4 regions of the Yinghuangia sp. YIM S10712 genome follow, and region 1 is predicted to be linked to each of the others. Evidence: riboswitches for the same ligand, from Rfam matches in the RefSeq annotation. Region 1 holds a riboswitch; each other region holds the start of a gene.
What was found. A riboswitch is a leader RNA that binds a small molecule or an ion and turns the genes downstream of it on or off. The one in region 1 is predicted to bind cyclic di-AMP.
Positions count from the first base shown of each region.

Region 2: linked by a shared signal. The riboswitch ahead of ACRX5W_RS01775 (transglycosylase family protein) and the one ahead of ACRX5W_RS17000 (transglycosylase family protein) in region 1 are both predicted to bind cyclic di-AMP.
Region 3: linked by a shared signal. The riboswitch ahead of ACRX5W_RS08005 (NlpC/P60 family protein) and the one ahead of ACRX5W_RS17000 (transglycosylase family protein) in region 1 are both predicted to bind cyclic di-AMP.
Region 4: linked by a shared signal. The riboswitch ahead of ACRX5W_RS03870 (NlpC/P60 family protein) and the one ahead of ACRX5W_RS17000 (transglycosylase family protein) in region 1 are both predicted to bind cyclic di-AMP.

Region 1 is NZ_JBPKBI010000007.1:96,009-100,247, reverse strand. It holds gene ACRX5W_RS17005 (PaaI family thioesterase) at 1-328, opposite strand, end outside; gene ACRX5W_RS17000 (transglycosylase family protein) at 627-1,826, opposite strand; cyclic di-AMP (ydaO/yuaA leader) riboswitch at 1,832-2,032, opposite strand; gene ACRX5W_RS16995 (PaaI family thioesterase) at 2,533-3,411, opposite strand; gene ACRX5W_RS16990 (ADP-ribosylation family protein) at 3,739-4,239, shown strand, end outside.
Region 2 is NZ_JBPKBI010000001.1:373,572-377,810, reverse strand. It holds gene ACRX5W_RS01780 (phosphatase PAP2 family protein) at 1-493, opposite strand, end outside; cyclic di-AMP (ydaO/yuaA leader) riboswitch at 1,204-1,381, shown strand; gene ACRX5W_RS01775 (transglycosylase family protein) at 1,385-2,629, shown strand; gene ACRX5W_RS01770 (hypothetical protein) at 2,957-3,283, shown strand; gene ACRX5W_RS01765 (SCO6880 family protein) at 3,634-4,239, shown strand, end outside.
Region 3 is NZ_JBPKBI010000002.1:594,884-599,122, reverse strand. It holds gene ACRX5W_RS08010 (hypothetical protein) at 1-677, opposite strand, end outside; gene ACRX5W_RS08005 (NlpC/P60 family protein) at 759-1,886, opposite strand; cyclic di-AMP (ydaO/yuaA leader) riboswitch at 1,900-2,058, opposite strand; gene ACRX5W_RS08000 (NYN domain-containing protein) at 2,777-4,066, opposite strand.
Region 4 is NZ_JBPKBI010000001.1:816,125-820,363, reverse strand. It holds gene pcrA (DNA helicase PcrA) at 1-1,335, opposite strand, end outside; gene ACRX5W_RS03875 (hypothetical protein) at 1,452-1,805, opposite strand; cyclic di-AMP (ydaO/yuaA leader) riboswitch at 2,025-2,165, shown strand; gene ACRX5W_RS03870 (NlpC/P60 family protein) at 2,174-3,295, shown strand; gene ACRX5W_RS03865 (response regulator) at 3,375-4,085, opposite strand; gene ACRX5W_RS03860 (ATP-binding protein) at 4,082-4,239, opposite strand, start outside.

The DNA.
Region 1 (4,239 bases):
CGTGCGAGGCCACGATCGTGCCCTCGCTGGTGATCAGGCTCCCGTCGCAGGGCGGCGGCGCGACGTAGTCGACCGACAGTTCGGTGGTGACGGACCACCGCCCGTCAGGCTGGTGCCTGGCGCCCGCGATCCCCAGCGTGTCGTCGATGAGCACGGCCAGTGCCGCGCTGTGGGGAGCGCCGTCGGGGCCGCGCAGCCACGGGCCGGACGGCATCCATCCGTGCCAAAGCCCGTCGTGCGCATGGTTCGTCACCCGGACGCCGAACAGGCGCTCCGGTCTTCCGACGGGTGCGTGCGGCATCGCTGTCAGGTCGTATTGCGCGGTCACGACGGCTTCCCTCCCCGAGCCGGGCGGGCCCCGGTGCCGCTGCCCGGTTGGCGGGGGTGGCTGTCGCCGTCGGCGATCGGTCGCCTCTCACTGCGGCACATTGCGACCACCCCGCAAGAAAGATCATTCTCCTGGGTGAGAGTAGCATTCTCCGCAATGCCGCCCGTCGGCGCACGTACGCCGCGGAGGGGCGGCCACAGGCAAACGGAACGCCCGGCCGGGTGGTCCCGGCCGGGCGTTCCGTTATTTGTTCATCCCTGTGTCAGCCCCACCTGCACAGGGCACCGCGTCACGACGCTCAGATGTTGACGCCGTGGGCGCGCAGGTACGCCAGCGGGTTCACGTCCGAGCCGTAGCTCGGGGTCGTGCGCACCTCGAAGTGCAGGTGCGGTCCGGTGGAGTTGCCGGTCGAGCCGGCCAGGCCGACCTGCTGGCCGGTCGCGACCTTCTGGCCGACGGAGACCGACAGCGAGCTCAGGTGGCCGTACTGGGTGTACTTGCCGTCGGCGTGCTTGATGACGATCTCGTTGCCGTACGCGCCGCCCCAGCCGGCCTTCACGATCGTGCCGGACGTGACGGCCTTCACCGGGGTGCCGGAGGCGGCGGAGAAGTCCTCACCGGTGTGGCCGTTCGACCACAGCGAGCCGGAGTTGCCGTACGAGCCGTGCGGCGCACCCGACACCGGGCGGACGTAGCCGCTCGACGAGGTCTCCTGGCTGGAGGCGGCCTTGTCCGACGCGGTCGCGGTCGTGGTGGCCGCGGACGACGCCGCAGACGACGCCGAGTTCGACGCGGACGCGGAAGCCTTGCCGTTCAGGGTGAGCTTCTGGCCCTGGTGGATCATGTTCGGGTTGCCGCCGATGACGCTGCGGTTGTCCTGGTACAGCTTCTGCCAGCCGCCGGCCACGTCGTGCGTGTTGGCGATCTTGGAGAGCGTGTCACCGGCGACCACGGAGTAGGTCGCGGCAGTGGTCTGCGCCGCGGCCGGCTTGCTCGACTGGGTCGCCTGCGCGCCGGACGCCGACGCGTTGTCGGAGCCTGCGGACGAGGAGGCCGCGGACGAGGAGGCCGACGAGGCGGCGGCCACGGGCTTGGCGGCCGAACCGGTGTCGATGGACGGCGTGCCGCTGTTCTTGGTCAGGCCCGCCTTGACGGAGCAGACCGGCCAGGCACCCGGGCCCTGAACCGCGAGGACCTTCTCGGCGATGGCGATCTGCTGGTCCTTCGTGGCGAGGTCGGCGCGCGGCGCGTACTGCGTGCCGCCGAACTCCTGCCACGTCGAGTTCGTGAACTGGAGGCCGCCGTAGAAGCCGTTGCCGGAGTTGATGGACCAGTTGTTGGTGGACTCGCACTGAGCGACCCTGTCCCACGTGCTCACCGAGGCGGCGGACGCGCTGGTCGCGCCGAGCATCGGGAGGGCGATCGCGGCGCCGGTGACACCGGCGGCGACGGCGATGGACTTGCGGTTGCTCAGAAGGTTGCGGGTCGCGGACAGCATTAAGCGATTCCTCTCCCACGCCTGCGAGGTGAGCTGTCGGATTCGGGCTGGAGTTGCCCGGCCGCGCCGCCCACGCCCTGATCAGGACGTTTTTGGCACGGCTTCACCCCAAGCCGTCCCGGTCGTACGGAAGTACGTCGCCGGTCCGGCGAATTTCACCTGGTTCCCCCGCTTCTGCCGTGACTGGTTCTCAGCAGTCCCGTCTCGACCGGCGGCAGAATTCGGCGTTCCGGTGAGCGGGGTCGGCGTTGCACCGACGACCACGAAGCTAGACAAACACCCGGTTACAACACAAATCCCTTGGAACCGAAGAAAGTTCAATGAAATTCGGGAATAGGGAATAAGTCACGCTCAGTAGCGTTGTCTCGCCCTCTCCGCAGTCAAAATGACACTTTGCGTGTTCGGGGCGATGCGGGAAGTCGGGATCCGCTACTCGCTGTGCCACGGCGATGCGTTCAAGTAGTTTTGCAAAGGAAACGTAAATTGCCCCGGTTCGGTCGTTTTGTCGCTCGGTGGATGGGAAAAAAGGGCCGAACACCGCGCGTCGGCGCCTGCGCGCGGAGGGGGGTCCGCAGGTGACGGGATGGGGCCGGTACAGGGGCGTTGACCTGGGGTTTCCTTCTCGCCGCCAATACTGCGGTCTGCGGTTTGCCGTCTGCGGTTATGGTCCCGGTCTGCGGGCCGCGTGCGGTCCGCGCCGGTGCGGCTAGACGGAGGCCGAGGTCGGGCCGGAGTATCCAGCCACCATGGCGACCGTGCCCGGCTTGCCCGACGGTCCGTGGGACACGACCTCGATCAGGCGGAAGCTCCGGCCACCGTGCACGACCCGGGCGACGAAGCGGGTTTCGCCGGTGATCTCCAGCGCGCGCAGGTAGCTGATGCGAACCGAAGCCAGGGACATGCCGTCCTCCGGGCGCAGCCAGTGCGAGGCGGCAAGCTGGGTCGCGCACAGGGCGATGCCGCCGTGCATGACGCCACTGGCGTTCGTCAGGATCTCGCGGCCGGGCACCCGCAACGACGCGGTGTCTCCGTCGACTTCCAAGGACGCGTCCAGCATGGCGAGCAGCGACTCGCGGTACGGCGGCTCCGACTCGCGCCGTGGTTCCGGCAGTGCCGCGGTCGTCGGGGCCGTCGTCGCGTCGGGGGTGAACAACTCCTGGAGGTCGCGGGGAACGGTGGTGGTGAACCGACTGCGCAGGGTCGCGAGTGCGAGCGTGCGGTCGGCGTCGTCCCGTACCGTCCCGGAGACCAGGACCCCCGTCGGCTGCGCGGACACGACCGAGCACTCGCTTTGGATCGTCTGCCCGTCGCACGGCGGCGGCGCGGTGTAGTCGACGGAGAGCTCGGTGGTCACCGGCCACAGCTCGTCGGGCCGGTGCGCGGACGTCGCCCTCCCCAGCGTGTCGTCGATGAGCACGCCGAGAGCGGCACTGTTCGGGGATCCGTCCGGGCCGGTCATCCAGGGACCTGACGTCATCGTCCCGCGGCTCCCGCCGTCGACCGGGGTGATCGCGGCGCCGAAGAGGGTCATCGGCCCACGGCCGCGCCGGATGAGCGGTGCCGCGAGGTCGTGGTGCGCAGTCATGGAGATGTCCTGGTTCCCTGGGGCGGTCCTACCGCCGACCGATGCGGCCCCGCCGTGTTGCCGTACGCTGCCCGGCGCGCCGACGTCCCCCAAGAGAACGTCATTCTCGCGCACGAGAGAGTCATTATCGCAGGTGCGGGGCCGGGCGTGAGCGAAGGGTCGGCGCGCAGGCTCCCGCCCCCTGCGCGCGTTCAGCGAAAGCCCACGCTCCCGGCTGTGACCCGACCGTCTCGCCCGCGCGGTCGCCGCGGCGGCCGACGGCAGGGCGCGGCGGTCAGTAGCCTGGTGGCCCGGTCAACCACGTATGGCGCACAGGGGGTTCGTTCCATGACGGAAAACCGCGTGGCGGTCGAGGAGCGGGTCCGCCGCGACTGGGGTCTGGAACTGCCCGAATCAGTTTTCCGCTACCACGCGTTCCTGACCTCTCTGGGACCGGCTGAGAAGCGGGCGCTCGACGACATGGAACTGCGGCCGTTCGGCATCATGGACGTCTTCGCGAACCCGGACGCGCAGCCTGCCGACGGCATCGACGTGCGCGTACACGGTCGCTACTACCTCGACCCGCCCGAGTTCCTGACGTTCATGCACGGAGGTTCGGACGGCCTCCACTTCGGGCTGTGGTTCGACGACGGCCGCACCTGCTCCGGCGTCGCGTCGTACTACACCAACGACGCCGGCGACCTCGACATGACGTCGTCCACACCCCTGGAAGCGGTCCGCGCCCGACTCGAACTCTCGTGGCGCGACCTGCACGACTACTACGACGGCGACGAACTGGCGGAACGGAAGGCCAAGTTGGCGTCGGTACGCGACGCGCTGACCGCGTAC
Region 2 (4,239 bases), on a different contig from region 1:
CATAGAGACGCGCGAACCCCTGCAACACCGCGACGAGCACCGCGATCGCACCCAGTTGACGGTCCACCAGCAAAAGTGCCACGGCGATGGACATCGTCAGCAACGCGTGATCGGACGCGAACGACGGATCGTCCTTACCCTGGACGAGCACGTGGATGTCGGAATGCACGAAAAAGGGGCGCGGGCGGTCGACGAAGCTGCGCAGCGGGATGTTGGCCAACTCGGCGAGGAAAGCGGCGATCGGCGCCCAGACGATGCCGGCCACCGCGACATCGTGGTCGGGGCGCCGGCGGGCGCGGAACCAGGCGATGCCGAGCAGCAGGCCGAGGACGGCGAGCAGGCCGTACTCACCGGTGAACTCCATGAAGCCGTGCGCCCATGTGGTGTCGTCCGCCAAGCCGTTGATGCCCTGGAGGACGTCGACGTCGATGTTGTCGCCGGCGGCCAGGTGCATGGCGGCGTCGGCGGTGGCGGCCGGGGCGTACACGGTCACGCGGGTTACCTCCCGAGGTTTCGTCCCTGAACATCACGCTTGGGTGGTCTCCGCGGTTCCCCCGCGCCTCCCGCTCGTCCCAAGGAGCGTACGCGGTGGGTCACTTCACCCTCGGACCAGGGCTGCGGAGCGTCCTGTCGCGACTACGGTCCGATGCTGCGGCAGGCGGGAGCGACGGGGGGCGGGCCTGCTTCCCCGGTCGTACGCCTCTCGCTTCCTCCGGCTCCGACGGGCCCCATTCCCGGCCCCTGACGCGGCAACGATGCCGAGAACAAAGAGCAGGCCACCGCCCCTTCGGCTATCAACAATTCGGGCAAATCATGGCAAATAGCTTCATCCACCTTGCGAACGAGGGACGAAGCGCCGAGTCGCCTGGCGAACAAAGCCTCAAGTCGGACATAACGGCCAACGATTCTGGAATGTAGTCCAGGTCACACCGGACTGACGCTCGACAACCGTCTACGCACGTAGCGTGAAACTCTTTCACGACCGGTCAGTAACCAGGTACCGATCGTAGGAATTCGGACACCTTCGGCTGCCGAATTGTGACAAGGGGTGACCTTCTCCCCCTCTGCGCGCTGTCGCAAACCTGCCAATCCGATGAGTCGCTTGTGATCACGGGACCCGTCTGCCTAAGTTGCTCCGCGTCGGTCCCCACACCGACCCCTCCGACCGGAACGCCTAGTTCTGCCGCCGGTACGGACGGGACAGCTGAGAAGCAGCCACGGCAGAAGCGGGGGAACCAGGTGAAATGCGCCGGACCGATTTTCGGTCACGGCTTGGGGTGAAGCTGCGCCAAAAACCCTTGGAGACAAGGTTTTTCGGCGCGGCCGGGCAACTCCAGCCCGAATCCGACAGCTCACCTCGCAGGCGTGGGAGAGGAAACGCTTCATGCTGTCCGGAACCGGGCGTCATCGCCGTACCCGACTTGTCACGTCCTCGCGCATCGCCGTCGCCGCCGGTGTCACCGGCGCCGCGATCGTCGCCCCGATCATGGGCGCGACCAGCGCCTCCGCCGCCTCGGTGAGCACCTGGGACAAGGTTGCCGCGTGCGAGAGCACGAACAACTGGTCCATCAACACCGGCAACGGCTTCTACGGTGGCCTGCAGTTCCAGCAGAGCACCTGGGTCGAGTTCGGCGGCCAGAAGTACGCGCCGCGTGCCGACCTCGCCACGAAGGACCAGCAGATCGCGATCGCCGAGAAGGTTCTCGCGGTCCAGGGCCCCGGCGCCTGGCCGGTCTGCTCCGTCAAGGCGGGCCTGACCAAGAACAGCGGCACCCCCGCGATCAACCCCGACGCGTCGTCCTCGCAGGCGACGACCTCGAAGTCGCAGGCGCAGACCACTTCGTCGGCCGGTACCTCGAAGACCGAGGCGAAGACCGAGGCGAAGACCGAGTCCAAGACGACGCAGGCCCCGGCCGCCACGAGCAACGCCAAGTCGGCGTACACCGTCGTCGCGGGTGACACCCTCTTCAAGATCGCCCGCGCCCACGAGGTCAACGGCGGCTGGCAGAAGCTGTACGAGATCAACCGCAGCGTCGTCGGCAGCGACCCGGACGTCATCTTCCCGGGCCAGAAGCTGACCCTGACGGCCGGTCAGAGCACGACCACGACCCCGGCCAAGCCGACGACCTCCTCTTCGTCGTCGTCCACCGGCGCGTCGTCGAACTCCTCCTCGACCGGCACGTCCGCCTCCGGCGGTTCGTCGTCCGCGTCGTCGCAGACGGCGTCCTCGGGCTACGTCCGCCCCGTGCCGGGTGCCCCGAGCGGCAGCTACGGCCGCTCCGGCTCGCTGTGGTCCAACGGCCACACCGGTGAGGACTTCCGCGCCTCCGCCGGCACCTCGGTCAAGGCGATCACCACCGGCACCGTCGTGTCCGCCGGCTGGGCCGGTGCGTACGGCAACGAGGTCGTCATCAAGCACCCGGACGGCAAGTACAGCCAGTACGCACACCTCTCCTCGATCTCCGTGTCGGTCGGCCAGAAGGTCTCCACCGGCCAGCAGATCGGCCTCGTGGGCTCGACCGGCAACTCGACCGGCCCGCACCTGCACTTCGAGATCCGCACCACTCCGAACTACGGCTCGGACATCAACCCGCTGACCTACCTGCGCGCCCACGGCGTCAACATCTGATCCCCACCACGGATCAACCGCAGGAAACAGCGCGACGCGTCAGGCCCCGGACCCACGTGGTCCGGGGCCTGACGCGTTTTCCGGCCAAAATTCCGGACGGATTTCCACCACTCGCAACACGCGGAAAGACGATTCACACCGCATCCGTGCCTGCGTGCGTGCCTTGATTGCCCGGTGCAACCGCCCGTGATACACACAGTGAGAAGATCATCTCGCGGGGGTGGTGGCCCGAACGGTGTCGTCACGTCAGAATAATCACGACGTATGACGCCCCCGCTCCATCCGACGGGGGCACTTCGAGGAGCCCAGTCGGGGGCGGTGAACGGCATGTACCTAGGCGCAGGCGAAGACAGCGGCAATGGCAACGGCAACATTGATGAGATCATCAGTGGCATTGCCCCGGACTGGGGTCCCTTCGGGGCGCTCGGTCAAGAAGCCCGAACCATGGTCCAGGTGGTCATGGCCGTCGCCATCCTCCTCTGCCTGGCCATCGCCATCTGGGGCGCGGCCAAGCAGCGCATAGGGGCGACGGCTCTGCGCGACACGTTCAGTGCGGAGCAGGGCAAGGGCCTGATCATCGCCGGCCTCACCGGTGTGTTCATCATCGGCTCGCTCGGGACACTCTTCACGATCATCTACGGGATGGCGATCTAGCGCCGACTGTTTCCGAATTGCCGACCCGAAGGGGCTCACGTGGCGTACCCGTGCGCGCGTAACTCCCGAGGTGCACCGGGAATTCGGCCCGACTCCCCCGCGCACACCAACCGCGGCGGGGCTTCTCTGGGAGGATCGTCCCGGAGAACGCACCACCGGACCGTGGGTGCGGAAAGGGGGTCGTGCATGATCGGCGAACTGCCGCAATCGCATCGGTCGGTGTCCGCCGACCGTTCCGCGCTGTCCGGACGACGCCGCAGTCCGGTGCCCGCGGACGTCGCCGGAGCAACGCCCGTCCGCGTCGGTCCGGGCCGTTCGCCGTATGCCAGGACCGGGAGCGAGGCCCGAGCATGACGTCACAGCCGATCCACCGACGCCGGACGTTCCTCATCGGCAAGGCGAAGCCGGCCGCCGTCATCGGGAAGAACCGCGAGCCGGGTGAGATCTTCCTGATCATCGCGGGCGGCGCCCTCGGTTTGCTGTGGGGTCTGCTGATTCCGGTGCTGGCGGTCCGGATCATCGGACTGGTGGGATTCCCGCTGATCGCGTTCGCCGCGGTCTATCTGCCCTACCGGGGGCGGACGTTCTACAAGTGGTTCGAGATCAACCGCAGTTACAAGCGCACGCTCAAACGCGGCGCCCGCTACCGCTCGGCGGTCATGGAGGCGGGCACGCGCCTGAACGGTGCCGCGGTCGCGATCGGGACACCGCCCGGGATCGGGCGCCTGACCTGGCTCAGTGTGCCGTTCGGGCCGGACGAGCTCGCGGTGCTGATGCACCTGGAGCGGCGCACGGTCACCGCGGCGATCGAGATCGAGGGCCCCGGCGTGGGCCTGCGCGACTCGGAGGACCAGGAGGCGCTGGTCGAGCGGTTCGGCACCCTGCTCAAGCACGTGGCCAACGGCGACGGCTTCGTGACACGGCTTCAGATCCTGGCGCGCACGATGCCGGCCGAC
Region 3 (4,239 bases), on a different contig from region 1:
CCGCCGATGCCCAGGACGATGCCGATATCGGTGCGGAGCACGTGGACGGGGCCGAGGTCCCAGGCCTGGACACTGCCGTGCAGGCCGCCTGGGGCGCCGTCGCCGTCGGCCGCGAGATACCACGCGCCGTCGCGGGCCACGAAGGTCAAGTACTGCGCGCTGCGGACCGGCGCGGCGTCGAAATCGGCGATGCGGTAGACCAGATCCACGTGTGCGGTGGCCGTCGCGGTGCCGCCCAGCTCCGTGCGGCGGGCATCGGTGAGCGCGAACGCGCCGGCCTCGACGATGTCGTACTCCCACGAGGCGAACGGCACGTGGGCGGCGTTGTCGAACGCCGCCCCCTGCGCATCGCGGAACGCAGGCGCGCGCGGGTCGATCGTCGCGAGGAAAGCCGCCCGGTCGCGGTCCCGGAAGGCGGCGGCCCGCCGGTCGAGCAGGCTGGTGATCTCCGCCTGGTCCTTCGTCTGCTGTGCCGCGTCCGCGGGTCGGCCGTCCGTTCCCGCGCGCGGGTCGGCAGTCGGCGGCGCGGTCGGCACGGACGGTCCGGCGCGGCGCTGGTCGGACGAGCCCAGGCCGAGGACTCCCAGGGTGAGCCCGAGTGCCACCGTGGCGGTGAAGACCACGAGAACCACGAGCCACCGCGGGATCCGTCGCTCGCTCAGGCTCCGGTCGTCCACCCAGCGATCGTACGAGACAGCACGTCAGGGCACCTGCCGAGCGTGCCGCCCGGGGGAAGCCCCGGGCTGCGGCGCGGGACGTCAGGAGACGCGCACGACCTTGACGACGGGCATCGAGTTGAGCGGCGCGTACCGCACGGTGCTGCCGGTGCGCGGTGCGTGGATGATCTGGCCGTTGCCGGCGTAGATCCCCACGTGCGACATGCCGCTGTAGTAGATGACCAGGTCGCCGGGCTGGATCTGGCTGACCGGGACGCTGCGCCCCGCACCGGCCTGGCCCTGCGAGGTACGCGGCAGCGCGACGCCGGCCTGCTTCCACGCGTAGCCGGTGAGCCCCGAGCAGTCGAACGAGCTGGGCCCGGTCGCGCCGTAGACGTAGGGCTTGCCGAGCTGAGCGGCGGCGGCGGCCACGGCGGCTCCCGCACGCCCGCTGACCGGGACCGTGGTCGACGGCGTCGTGGTCGTGGAGGTCGCAGTCGTCGGCTTGCTCGTCGGAGTCTTCGTCGGCGACGAGGAGGGGGACGCGGTGGGCGACGGCGTGGTGCGCTCTTCGTCGCGCGACGCCTTCTCTTCCTCCTCGCCGTGGCCTTCCTCCGCCAGCAGCGCTTCGCGCTCGGCCGCCGTGAGGGTGTTCAGAAGGGCTTGCGCCTTCTGGAGCTTCGCCTCGATCTCCGCCTTCTTGGCGGTGAGGTTCTTTCGGGTCTCCTCCAGATCGCCGAGCGTCTGCGATGCCTCGGCGCGCTCCTGGTCGAGGATCCGCTTCTTGGTCTGGAGCTGCTTGAGCGCCTCGGCCTGCTGAGCGTTCATCTGGTCGAGGGCCGACACCTTGGCCAGGTAGTCGTCCGGCTCCTCGGACAGCATGAGCTGAAGGGACGGGGCGAGGCCCGCGCTGCGGTACTGCGCGCTGACGAACTGGCCCATGGTGCTCTGGAGAGCGATGAGGTCCGACTGCTCCTTGACGATCCGCTCTTGGACCTGCTCCACCTGGGCCTGGAGCTTCTCGGTCTTCTCCTGGAAGCCGTTGAACTCCTCGGTGGCGATCTCCGCCTCGTGGTTCAGCGTCTTGATCTGCGCCTTGACCTGGTCTTTGGTCTGGGCGGGGTCGGCCTGGCTCGTGCCCGAGGACAGGGCGACTGCGGTGGCCGCGGCGGCGGTGAGCACGCCGACGCGTGCCTTGCTCGGCTTCTTGGGCCGTCGGTGGGACGCCACGAAGGCGAACTCCTTCTTCCCTCACGGCCGCCTACCGGGTGAGCTGACGGGTTCGGGCCGGAAGATGCCCTACGGCACGGGAAACCCGTGCCGATTCACCCCGGGGGGAGTTGGTTCCCCGGTTCCGGATCGGTCCTCACGTCGACTTCCCCGGACTCGGCGGTGGGGCCCGCCACCGTCCCGGATGGACGGTCGACTTCGCAGGCACCCAGCCGGAGACATTAGTGACCCGGCCTTGATCCGTTCAAATCAATCCGAAAAGTTTTACGAGGGAAACACAAAAATCGCCGATCGAGATGAAGGGCTTCACTTCACAGTGCAGCCATTTGTTCATACTTTCTCGGCGGTTTCCTACGCGGTTCCCCCGGGCCGGCATTGTCGGCCGGTGGATCGACCGCAGGCGGTTCGGGAGGGCCTTCGCGCAGGTCAGGGTCATAGCGCAAAGGCGCGCAAAGATCAACTTCAGCAAGCATCGTGATGCGCTCGACCGTCGCGGGCGCAAGCTCGAAGCATCCGCCGGCTCCCATTTTGCGCGCTCCGGGCAAATCACCCTTATCGGTGACGGATCGGCGACTTGTGGGATACCCCACTTCGACCGGCGCGTGCCGACAGGCCCGAGCGATTTCACCCCGTTCACTTGATTGAGATGAAAAGTCCGATTTTCCATCGAGAATCGATGGAACGACACATTCAGCACACGCCGGACCCAGGGCACGGCACGTACGGCAGCAGACCCGCATGGTCGCCCATCCCTTCCGTTGCGTTCCGGTGGGGCACCGCCAACGGAAAACACGGTAGGTACGGGCACTGACACAACGTCACATGTGGGCCACTCACGACCAGATGGGGACGTGCCGACACACGGTCGCCCGTGCACACCCGACGCGCGGTCACCCTCGGGCGAGCCGCCGCAGCAACATGGTCGACGGCACCGGACGCGCGCCCGCTCGGCGCACGCCGTCCGCCACCTCGCGGTCGGAGGAGACGACGATGACCGGGCGCCCCAGAGGCTCCGCGCGCACCAGGCGGCGGATCAACTCGTCCGCGGTCTCCCCCGCCTTGCTGAAACGGACCCGCACCCCGCGCGGCGGGGCAAGCAACACCGGTGCGTCCAATTGCGCGCCGTCGAAAACGCACGTGATCTCACACCCGGTCTGCGCCGCGATCACCGCGAGCCCGCCGAGCAACCGCACACGTTGCTCCGAGAGCGCGAGTGACGGATAACCCGTCTTGGTGACGTTGTAGCCGTCGATGACCAGGTGCGCCTGCGGCAGACTCAGCAACTGGTCGAGCACCGCGGGGTCGTCGCCCTCAAGCGCGCGTTTGGCGATGTCCTTCGGGCTCGCCCCCTCGGGCGCCACCGCGTCGACGGTGTCGGCGGGCCGCATGCCGACCGGCGGCAGCGCGAGTTCCCTGCGCAGGCCCTGTGCGGCCTCCAACACGGTGTCGAGCAGCAGGCGTACGCGGGTGTCCTCCATGCTGCGGCCCTCACGCGCGGCCCGGCGGCTCGCCTCCAACGCCGACTCGGCCTCCGAGACGCGACTGCGCAACCGCCGTGCCTCCTTGTCCGCCGCCGCGATCGCCGCCTGGGCCTCGGACCGCACGGCCGCCAACTCCGCTTGCGCGCGCTTGGCCTCCTTCTCGGCGTGCTTCGCGCCGCCCTGGAGGCCGCGCACCTGGCGCCGCAACTGCTCGGCCTCCTTGCGCGCCTGGTCGAGGTCGGCGCGCAGCCTCTCCTGCTCCGCCCGAGCCGAGGCGCGCAACGCGCCCAATTCGGCCTCCAGGCGGTCGACCACCGCGGCGGCCTCCGCCCCCGCCCGGTCCTGGGCCGCCTTCTCGGCGGCCTGTCCCGCGATGTCCAGCAGTTCCGTCCAACCGCGCGGCCGCAGCAGATAGGCCGCGGCGGCCACATCCAGCGGATCCGCGGCGGCGGGCGGGCGCCCGGCCTCCAACGCGGCGGCCAGATCAGGCAGCCCGCGGCGCAACCGCTCCGCTATGCGCTGCCGGAACACCGGATCGTTCTCCAGTGCGCCGGCCAGCGGTGTCGCCGCGAGCTTGGCCCGGCGTGACGGTGTGAACCGTGCGAACTGCCGCAACGGGACCGGGATCTCATCGGGCGTCATGGCCCCGAGGCCGTCGGCCGCCAGCGCGATGACGCGCTGGCGCACACCGTCCGGCAAGGGACCGCGCGGCGCTTCCGGCTCGTCGTGGTCGTTGCCTGAGGGAGCGGAGGCTTCGGTGTCATCCGACCGCTCGCCGGACGACTCGTTGCCACCGGGGTCCGGGGCGTCGTCGGTCGAGGCGTCGCCGGCGGACCCGGCCCCGGCACCGTTCCGCTCGGCACCGGACACGT
Region 4 (4,239 bases), on a different contig from region 1:
GGTGACCGTGCCGGCGTCGGCGAGCCGGTCGATCTCGTCCGCGACGAACTGCGCCTCGGCGTGCTCGTCGTCGGCGGTGTAGCCGACGATCGCGGTGCCCTGCCCGGAATCCGTCCACAGGTTCTTGGCACGGCGGTTGCTGTTGCGTTCGATGACGGCGTTGGCGGCGGCGAGGATCGTCTGCGTCGAACGGTAGTTCTGTTCCAGCAGGATGGTCTTCGCGTCCGGGTAGTCGCTCTCGAAGTCGAGGATGTTGCGGATCGTCGCGCCGCGGAACGCGTAGATGGACTGGTCGGCGTCGCCCACCACGCACAACTCGGCGGGCGGGACCTCCGCGAGGCCCTCCGCGGCCGGGTTGACCAGGTCGCCTTCGACCGTGCGCTTCGGCGCCCGGCCCGCGGCGCCGCCCACGAGTTCGCGCACCAGCACATACTGCGCGTGGTTGGTGTCCTGGTACTCGTCGACGAGGACGTGCCGGAACCGGCGCCGGTAGTGCTCGGCGACGTCCGGGAACGCCTGGAGCAGGTTGACCGTCGTCATGATCAGGTCGTCGAAGTCCAGCGCGTTCGCCTGGCGCAGCCGGGCCTGGTAGAGGGTGTACGCCTCGGCGAGCCTGCGCTCGGCGTCGTTCTGCGCCTCGGCGGCGAACGCCTCCGGGTCGATCAGTTCGTTCTTGAGGTTGGACACCTGCGCGTTGAACTTGCGCGGCGGATACTGCTTGGGGTCCAGGTCGAGGTCACGGCAGACCATCGCCATCAGGCGCTGCGAGTCGGCGGCGTCGTAGATGGAGAACGCCGAGCTGAGCCCGAGCTTCTTGTACTGCTGCCGCAGGATGCGCACGCACGACGAGTGGAAGGTCGAGACCCACATCGCCTTCGCTCGCGGGCCGACCAGAGCCTCGACGCGCTCCTTCATCTCGCCCGCGGCCTTGTTGGTGAAGGTGATCGCGAGGATCTGCCCGGGGTGCACGCCGCGCGCGCCCAGCAGGTACGCGATGCGGTGGGTGAGCACGCGCGTCTTGCCCGAGCCTGCGCCCGCCACGATGAGCAGCGGCGAGCCCTCGTGGACGACGGCGGCGCGCTGCTGCGGGTTCATCCCGTCGAGCAGTTGCGCCGGGTCGACGGCGGGCTTGGGGGCGCCGTTGCGGTAGTGGCCCTCGTACGGCTGTGCGGGCACGTCGTAGTCGCCCGAGAACAGGTCGTCGGGTGCCGGGTCGTACTCGGGCGGCGGCGGGACCTCGTCGGGCGGGGGTTCGGCGGGCCAGGGGATGTCCGCGTCCGCGGGCACGTCGGCGCCGAAGCCCGGCAGCGGCAGGTCGTCGAAGAGTTTGCTCATCGCTGCCGAGTCTACGAGCCGCGCCGGCGGTTCCGGCCCGTGCGTGCCGAACGGGACCGCCGGGCGCGAGGGCGGCTCTCGTCCGGCTCAGGCCTCCGCGTCCGGCTCGGGCCGGCTCAGGTCCACATGACGGCGATCGCGATGTTGGCGACGGTCAGCAGGCCGATGGCGCCGACGATCTTGGTGTCCACGCGCTCCTTGGTGCGGTTGGTCCACACCATGAGGAGGATCGCGAGGAGAACGGCCAGCTTCACACCCATCTTGGCGTTGTCGACGTCGAGGTCCTGGCTCTGCCGGACGCCGACGAGGGCGACCCCGGTGACCAGCATCGTGAGCGCGCCGTGGACCATCGCCTTGTTGACGCGGACGTCGCCGGACTTCATCGCGCTCATCTGGGTCAGGAATCCGCCCAGCAGGGAGGCGACGCCGATGATGTGCAGGACGAGCAGGAGTTGACGAACGACGTCCACGGGACGCTCCTCAGAGTCGGCTGCGACGAGCCTATAAAAATCACAAACCGGACAATGAAACGACCCCCAAGGTAAAGCTTTGGCAATGTCCGGGGAGATCCTGGGGTTCGTGACACTCCTGTGACTAATGTTCTCGGCCAGGTGGCCCGTACCCCCGTGCTCCACCCGGAGCAGACGGGCGCCACCGCCGAGTCCGGTCACGACCGGCGGCCGTCCCTGTGCGGCCGCGGGCCTTTTCCGGAGCCGGGGACCCACGGTCCCATCGAGGCGAATCGGTGCCGGGGCCGCTCCCGGCGCCGTAGGGCGTCTTCTTCCGCCCGAGCCTGTCAGCTAACCCGGTAGGCGGCCGAGGAAGGAGTGACGCTTTCGTGGCGTCCCATCGTCGTCCCGCGCAGCACCGCCGGTCGAAGCCGCGTACGGCTCCCCGCAGTGCCGCGACCCTGGCGGTCACCGCCGCCGCGACCATGACCGGGGTCATCGCCTTCGCCGGCCCGTCCCACGCCGACCCCGCCCCGGCCAACCCGACCAAGTCCCAGGTCCAGGAGCAGGTCAACCAGCTCCACCACGAGGTCGCCAAGGCCACCGACATCTACAACGGTGTCCAGGAGAAGGTCGAGCAGCTCCAGCAGGCGGCGAACGCGACGCAGACCCGCGTCACCGAGGAACAGGCCGCGATGAACGAGCTGCGCGAGCAGATCGGCATCCTCGCCGCCAACCAGTACCGCAACGGCGGTATGCCGCCCGAGCTCGCGCTCGCGCTGAGCGGCGACCCCGCCGAGTACCTGCAAAAAGCCCAGATGCTCGACCAGTTGGACTCCCAGCAGGCCATCAAGCTGGAGCAGATCGCCGCGCAGGCGCGCATGCTCCAGCAGGACCGCGAGGAAGCCTCCCGGCAGCTTGCGGAGCTCGACCAGCTCCGCAAGGACCTGACCGCGAACAAGAACGCGATCCAGGAGAAGCTCAACAAGGCCCAGGCTCTGCTCAACACCCTCACCGAGGCCGAGCGGCAGGCGATCCTGGAGTCCAACGAGCACGAAGCGGCCGAAGCCGCCGAGCGCGAGGCCGAGGAGCGCGCGGCGCGCGACGAGGAACGCGCCGCCGCCGAGGAAGACGACAAGGAAGCCGCCGCCGTCCCGGCGTCCGGACGGGCCTCGGTCGCCATAGATTTCGCCATGGACCAGATAGGCAAGCCGTACGGCTGGGGCAAGGCAGGGCCGAGCTCGTACGACTGCTCCGGTCTCATGCAGGCCGCGTGGGGGAAGGCCGGCGTCAAGCTGCCGCGCACCACGTGGGACCAGGTCAACGTCGGCACCAGGGTCTCGAAGTCCCAGCTCCAGCCCGGCGACCTGGTCTTCTTCTACTCCGACAACAGCCACGTCGGGATGTACATCGGCAACGGCATGATGGTCCACGCTCCGCGCCCCGGCACGAATGTCCGGACCGAGTCGATCAACGTGATGCCGTTCTACGCGGCGACCCGCCCCGGGTAAACCGGCACCCGAACGGTGCGCTCGGGCGGTCCGCACACCGCGTCCCGCCCCTGCGTTCCCGGCCGACCGGCGGCCGTCGTCACACCAGTCGCCGGTCGGTCGCCCAGCGCGTCAGCTCGTGCCGGTTGGAAAGCTGCAACTTGCGCAGCACCGCCGACACATGGGTCTCCACGGTCTTCACCGAGATCACCAGCCGCCGCGCGATCTCCTTGTACGCGTAGCCGCGTGCGATCAGCCGCAGCACCTCGCGCTCCCGCTGCGTCAGCCGGTCCAGGTCCTCGTCGATCGGCGGGACATCCGTCGCCGCGAAGGCGTCCAGCACGAACCCGGCAAGGCGCGGCGAGAACACCGCGTCGCCGTCCGCGACCCGCGCCACCGCCCGGACCAGCTCGTCGCCGGTGATCGACTTCGTGACGTAACCGCGCGCGCCGCCCCGGATGACCCCGATCACGTCGTCGGCGGCATCGGACACCGACAGCGCCAGGAACCGCACACCGGGCTGGAGTTCGGCGCACTGCCGCAGCACCTCGACCCCGCCGCCGCCGGGCAGGTGCACATCCAGCAGCACCACTTCGGGCCGCGTCGCCCGCACCACCGCGACCGCGGACGGGACGTCCTCGGCCTCGCCGACCACCTCGACCGCGTCACCGATCTCGGCGCGCACGCCCGTACGGAACATGCGGTGGTCGTCGACCAGCACGACGCGGACCCGGCCCCCGCCCGCCGCCCCGCCTGCCGTACCGCCTGCCGTACCGCCTGCCCCGGCGCCCTGCGGGCTCTCGCTGCTCACGACCGGCTCCTGTTCCCCTCGCTGCGAGCCATCCCCAGCTCGACTTCGGTGCCCTCACCGGGCTCGCTGCGGATCACCGCGCTGCCGCCGTTGCGGCGCATGCGCCCGAGGATCGACTCTCGCACACCCAGCCGGTCCTCCGGCAGCGCCTCCG